One region of the Serratia sp. LSHTC3 genome, then DNA from elsewhere that is predicted to be linked to it. Evidence: predicted binding sites of a transcription regulator. Region 1 holds the regulator's gene; the other holds the start of a gene.

Region 1 (3,417 bases):
AGGGATCGTTTATCTCGCACATCAATACGTTAGTGGTGCCGGGCGGCAAAATGGGGCTGGCGATGGAGCTGATCATGGCGCCGCTGGTGCAACGGTTGCTGGAAGGCAAGAAGATCGAATAAATGCGTTGAGCGCGGCGCCGGCCGCGCTCCGCCTCGATTACGCCGGTTGGCGGATCTCGAAGCTGTGGGTTACCGTGGCGGCCTTGTTGAGCATCAGCGCCACCGAGCAGTATTTCTCCGCCGACAGGTTCACCGCACGTTCGACGATCTTGTCGGTCAGATCCTGGCCGGTCACGATGAAGTGCAGGTTGATATGGGTGAACAACCGCGGGGCTTCTTCGCGGCGCTCGGAGGTCAGCTTCACCTCGCAGTCGCGCACGTCGTTGCGCCCCTTTTGCAGGATGGATACCACGTCGATCGCGCTGCAGCCGCCCACCGACATCAGCACCATCTCCATCGGGCTGGGCGCTTTATCACCGGCGTTGCCGTCCATCAGCACCTGGTGGCCGGAGGCCGATTCCCCCAAAAACGTTAACCCTTCCACCCACTTAACTCTTGCCTGCATTCTGGTCACTCCGGTTGATTTCTTAAAATCAGAGTACGCTTTCGCATAGAAACAGGCAACGTAACCTGATGCTAATCATGCTGAAGCGAGACAACACGAGACACCCGCCTTACTCTGTGCTACAAACAGAGCCGCAATAAATCTTTCCGGGACACTGCATTTCAGGGAAACGCCCAGAGAAAGGCTCCTTTACCGGTATGTTAACAGAATGTAGCTTGCAGCGCTTACGGCAAGTTAATATGCTAGAGCGACAGCGTATTTTTATGACACGCCTCAAAACTTGCCGGTAGCCCTCGCTCATAACTGCGGCTACAGGCGGGTTTTACAGGGAACTCTGACCCCTGTGACACAAGGCAGCGATAACAACAGAGGATAACAGCGAATGGTTCTCGGCAAACCGCAAACAGACCCTACTCTCGAATGGTTCCTGTCTCATTGCCATATCCACAAATATCCATCGAAGAGTACGCTGATTCACCAAGGTGAAAAGGCCGAAACGCTTTACTACATCGTGAAAGGCTCCGTCGCGGTGCTGATCAAGGATGAAGAAGGTAAAGAGATGATCCTGTCCTACCTCAACCAGGGGGATTTCATCGGCGAGCTCGGATTGTTCGAAGAAGGCCAGGAGCGCAGCGCCTGGGTTCGCGCGAAAACCGCCTGTGAAGTGGCCGAAATTTCCTACAAGAAATTCCGCCAGCTGATCCAGGTGAACCCGGACATCCTGATGCGTCTGTCCGCCCAAATGGCGAGCCGCCTGCAGGTCACCTCCGAAAAAGTGGGCAACCTCGCCTTCCTGGACGTGACCGGCCGCATCGCGCAAACCCTGCTGAATCTGGCGAAGCAACCTGACGCCATGACTCACCCGGACGGCATGCAGATCAAGATCACCCGTCAGGAGATCGGCCAGATCGTCGGCTGCTCGCGTGAAACCGTTGGCCGTATTCTGAAAATGCTGGAAGATCAAAACCTGATTTCCGCCCACGGCAAAACCATTGTCGTCTACGGCACCCGTTAATCCCCGAAGAAACGGCGCAGTCTGCGCCGTTTTTTTATCTGCTCTCTGCCATGTGGCGCCGCCTGATCTACCACCCGGAAATCAACTACGCACTGCGACAAACGCTGGTGTTGTGTCTGCCGGTGCTGTTCGGCTTGTTAATAGGCCAGCTGCAGCTCGGCCTGATGTTCTCTCTGGTGCCCGCCTGCTGCAATATCGCCGGTCTGGACACGCCGCATAAGCGCTTCTTTAAACGGCTGATCGTCGGCGGCTCGCTGTTCGCCTTCAGCAGCGTGCTGCTGCAACAGGCACTGCTGTGGCACGTGCCGCTGCCGGCGCTGATGCTGGGCCTGGCGCTGCTGCTCGGCATCACCGGCGAAATCAGCCCGCTGCACGCCCGGCTGTTGCCGGCGGCGCTGGTGGCCGCCATTTTCGCCCTCAGCACGGCCGGCACGGTACCCCTCTGGCAGGCGCCGCTGCTGTACGCGATCGGCACCGTCTGGTACGGCTTATTCACCTGGTTCTGGTTCAAGCTGTGGAAAGAACAGCCAATGCGCGAGACGCTCAGCCAGCTCTATCTGGAGCTGGCTGACTATTTCGAAGCCAAATACTCGTTGCTGACCCAGCACACCGATCCGCAAACCGCGCTGCCGCCGCTGCTGGTGCGCCAACAAAAGGTGATGGATCTGATCAGCCTTTTATACCAACAGCTCAATTTCCTGCCGCACGCCAACAACCTCGAACAAAAGCGCCTGCAGCGCGCCTTTCAGGTGGCGATGGATCTGCAGGAGCACATCACCGTCAGCCTGCATCTGCCGGAGGAGGTGCAAAAACTGGTGGAGCAGAGCCAGGCCGAAGCGATCATTCGCCGCAACGCTCAGGTGATCGCCGGCCGGCTGCGCGTGGTGGCGCACGATATTCTCTACCATCAACATTCGAAGCGCTTCTCCATGAGCCACGAACTGGCGGCGCTGGAAAAAATGGCGGCGCAGCATCCCGATAACCCGGTCGGCCAGTTTTGTTATTACCACTTCAGCCGCATCGCTCGCCTGCTGCGCACCCAGCATCCGCTGTACCGCCGCGACCTGATGCCCGGCCAGCACCGCCTGCCGTTTTGGCCGGCGCTGGCCAGCTACCTGTCGTTCAAATCCACCGCCCTGCGCAACGCCGCGCGGCTGGGGGTGACGCTGGCGGTCGGCAGCAGCCTGGGTGCGGTTTTCAACCTGCCGAAGCCTTACTGGATCCTGCTCACCATCATGCTGGTGAGCCAAAACGGGTATAACGCCACCCGGGTGCGTATTCAGCACCGTGCGCTGGGCACGATTGCCGGGCTATTGCTGGCGGCCGGGCTGTTGCAGCTGCAGCTGCCGGAAGGAGAAACGCTGAGCATCATGCTGGTGATCACGCTGCTGGCCTACCTGGTTTCGCGCAAGAACTACGGGCTGTCGGTGATTGGCTTTACGGTCACGGCGGTTTACACCCTGCAGCTGCTGGCGCTGAACGGCTCGCATTTTCTGGTGCCGCGTCTGATCGATACGCTGATAGGCTGCGTGCTGGCGTTCGGCGGCACCATTTGGCTGTGGCCGCAGTGGCAAAGCGGGCTGCTGCGCAAGAATGCCCATCAGGCGCTGGAGAACGATCAAGCCGCGCTGCGGCTGATGCTGAAGCAGCCGGAACCGGATGCCACCGCGTTGGCCTATACCCGCATGCAGGTCAACCAAGCGCACAATGCGCTGTTCACCTCGCTCAATCAGGCGATGCAGGAGCCGGGGTTCGCGTCGAATTATCTGGCGGACATGCGGCTGTGGGTCACTCACAGCCAGTTCATCGTCGAACACCTGAACGCCATGACCATT
Region 2 (3,417 bases), on a different contig from region 1:
GCGTCGCTCGCCCGGCGGCGGCCGCCGCCCAGCGAAACCACCGCCATGCCCAGCGCGCGGGTATCCATGGCGCTGATGATACCCGGATTTTCAGCATACACCGGCTTGCTCAGCGTTGCCGCCGGCAGATAGCTATCATAACGTTCGACGAAGTCTATCGGCCCTTGCTGCGCCGCCACCATGCGGCCAAACACTTCCGCCGCCTTGCCGTTGTCCAGCACCGCCTGCAGTTTGGCACGCGCATCGGCCTCGTCATTCGCCAGGCCGCCGGACAGCAGCATCTCCACGCACAGCGCCAGCGTCACTTCCAGCAGGCGCGGGTTGCGGTATTCACCGGTCAGGAAACGCACCGCTTCGCGCACTTCCACCGCATTGCCGGCGCTGGAGGCCAGCACCTGGTTCATGTCGGTCAGCAGCGCAGTGGTCTTGCAGCCCGCGCCGTTGGCCACGCCGACGATCGCCTGCGCCAAATCTTGCGACAGGGCATAGGTCGGCATAAAGGCGCCGGAACCGACCTTCACGTCCATCACCAGCGCATCCAGCCCTTCCGCCAGTTTCTTGGCCAGAATGGAGGCAGTGATCAGCGGGATAGAATCCACGGTGGCGGTGATGTCGCGGGTGGCGTAAAAACGTTTGTCCGCCGGCGCCAGCGAGCTGGTCTGGCCGATGATCGCCACGCCGACGTCCTGAATGATTTTACGGAAGGCGTTATCGTCCGGGAAAATATTGAAGCCCGGAATGGCTTCCAGTTTGTCCAGCGTGCCGCCGGTATGACCCAGGCCGCGGCCGGAGATCATCGGCACATAGCCGCCGCAGGCCGCCACCATCGGGCCGAGCATCAGCGAGGTCACGTCGCCCACGCCGCCGGTCGAATGCTTGTCGACGATCGGGCCGTTCAGCGCCAAACTCTTCCAGTCCAGCACGGTGCCGGAATCGCGCATCGCCATGGTGAGCGCCACGCGCTCCGGCATGCTCATGCCATGGAAATAAATGGTCATCGCCAGCGCGGCGATCTGCCCTTCCGACACCACATTGTCGCGAATACCGTTGATGAAAAAGCGGATTTCCGCTTCGCTTAACGGCTGGCCGTCGCGTTTCTTACGAATAATTTCTTGAGCCAGGAACAAGGCATCCCCCTGTGTCGCTGAGAGTCGGTGCAGACGGGCGCGCCTGGCGCCCGCCAACGAAATCGATCAGTAGCCGCCGCCGGCGGTCTGAGTCTGGTGGCCCAGCGTGGTCAGCAAGCTGGCCAGCAGGCTGGAAGCGCCAAAGCGGAAATGCCGCGCATCGGCCCACCCCTCGCCCAGAATACGATCGGCAAGTTGCAGATAATGCAGCGCGTCTTCCGCGGTGCGCACGCCGCCGGCCGGCTTGAAGCCCACCGTCTTCGCCACGCCCAGATCGCGGATCACCGACATCATCAGCTCGGCGCTCTCCAGGGTGGCGTTGACCGGCACCTTGCCGGTGGAGGTCTTGATAAAGTCAGCCCCGGCCTTGATGGCGATCTCGGACGCCTTGCGGATCAAATCGGCCTGTTTCAGCTCACCGGTTTCGATGATCACTTTCAACAGCACGTTGGCCGCCTGGCAAGCCTGCTTGCACTGTTTCACCAGCTCGAAGCCGACCTGTTCGTTGCCGGCGATCAGCGCACGGTATGGGAACACCACGTCCACTTCATCCGCGCCATAGGCGATCGCCGCGCGGGTTTCCGCCAGCGCGATGTCGATATCGTCATTGCCATGCGGGAAGTTGGTCACGGTGGCGATGCGGATGTCCGGCGTGCCTTGCTCGCGCAGCGCCTTACGCGCCACCGGGATAAAACGCGGGTAAATGCAGATGGCCGCCGTGTGGCCGGCCGGGCTGTTGGCCTGACGACAGAGCGCGATCACTTTCTCGTCGGTGTCATCATCATTCAGCGTGGTTAAATCCATCAAGTTCAGCGCACGTTGCGCTGCTGCGGTTAATTCGGTCATAAAACTCTCCAACTGAGTACCTGGGTGTTGGCGAGCGGACTTGGTTCCATGAAGATAGCGCTGGGGAACGGCGTTCCCGCGGCGGCAACTGAGATCCTTCTCACCGCACATGGCCACCCGCCTTGCGGCCGGCCAGTAATAGCTATTTGAACACGAATGCCGGAGGCGATTCGCGTTCATCGTCACACTATATGAAATAGCACTGTAACAGACCGGAATTATATGTGAAGAGCATCACAAAATAACGCGATATCGTTCACAAATTCGCTAAAGAAGCGGCTGAAGATCGCGGATGCGGCAAGCACCCGCGTTGCTTAGAGTATAGGCGGAGTCCCGCGATCGGTCGCGCCGTCGCGGGCTCCGTGATGGCTTACAGCGCCAGGAAGAAGCCGGCGATGGTGGCACTCATCAGGTTGGACAGCGTGCCCGCCGCCACGGCCTTCAGACCGAAGCGCGCGATGTCGTGGCGACGGTTGGGCGCCATGCTGCCCAGACCACCCAGCAAGATCGCCACCGAGGAGAGGTTGGCGAAGCCGCACAGCGCAAAGGAGATGATCGCCTTGGTGTGAGCCGACAGCACCTGCAGGCCTTCCGCCGCCACCACGTCGTCCGGGCGCAGATAGGCGCCGAAGTTCATATAGGCGACGAATTCGTTGACGATGATCTTCTGGCCGATAAACGAACCGGCGGTCATCGCTTCACTCCACGGCACGCCGATCAGGAAGGCGATCGGCGAGAACACCCAGCCGAGGATCAGCTCGAGCGACAGCTGCGGGTAATCGAACCAGCCGCCGATACCGCCGAGAATGCCGTTAAGCAAGGCGATCAGCGCGATAAACGCCAGCAGCATCGCACCGACGTTCAGCGCCAGCTGCATGCCGGAAGCCGCGCCGGAAGCCGCCGCGTCGATCACGTTGGCCGGACGATCTTCTTCAGCGATCAGCTTCATCGCATCGTCTTTATCGTGGGTCTGCTCAGTTTCCGGCACCATCAGCTTGGCGAACAGCAGCCCGCCCGGCGCGGCCATGAAGGACGCCGCGATCAGGTATTCCAGCGGCACGCCCATCTGCGCGTACCCCGCCAACACCGAACCGGCTACCGAGGCCAGGCCGCCGCACATCACGGCGAACAGTTCTGACTGGCTCATGGTGGCGATATAGGGGCGTACCACCAGCGGCGCTTCGGTCTGGCCGACGAAAATGTTGGCGGTCGCCGACAGCGATTCGGTGCGCGAGGTGCCCAGCAACTTGTGCAGGCCGCCGCCCAACACGCGGATCACCAACTGCATGATGCCGAGGTAGTACAGCACCGCAATCAGCGAGGAGAAGAACACGATCACCGGCAGGACGCGCAGCGCGAACACGAAGCCGCCGCCGCCGAACACCTCGAACATCTTGTCGGACACCAGCCCGCCGAAGATGAACGAAATGCCCTGATTGCCGTA

What was found. Region 1 encodes CRP, which controls carbon source genes, mostly activating them, when cyclic AMP is high. Its sites were predicted from a motif close to ATGTGANNNNNNTCACAT; they were not measured.
Region 2: a site for CRP is predicted at 2,196-2,213, ahead of deoC (deoxyribose-phosphate aldolase). Genes of this name have one in related genera too.

Annotation. Positions count from the first base shown of each region.
Region 1 is NZ_JBXUNP010000007.1:23,506-26,922, forward strand. It holds gene AC2CGI_RS21465 (phosphoribulokinase) at 1-122, shown strand, start outside; gene AC2CGI_RS21470 (OsmC family protein) at 160-567, opposite strand; gene crp (cAMP-activated global transcriptional regulator CRP) at 950-1,582, shown strand; gene AC2CGI_RS21480 (YccS/YhfK family putative transporter) at 1,633-3,417, shown strand, end outside.
Region 2 is NZ_JBXUNP010000003.1:376,857-380,273, reverse strand. It holds gene deoA (thymidine phosphorylase) at 1-1,127, opposite strand, end outside; gene deoC (deoxyribose-phosphate aldolase) at 1,194-1,973, opposite strand; gene AC2CGI_RS14660 (NupC/NupG family nucleoside CNT transporter) at 2,344-3,417, opposite strand, start outside.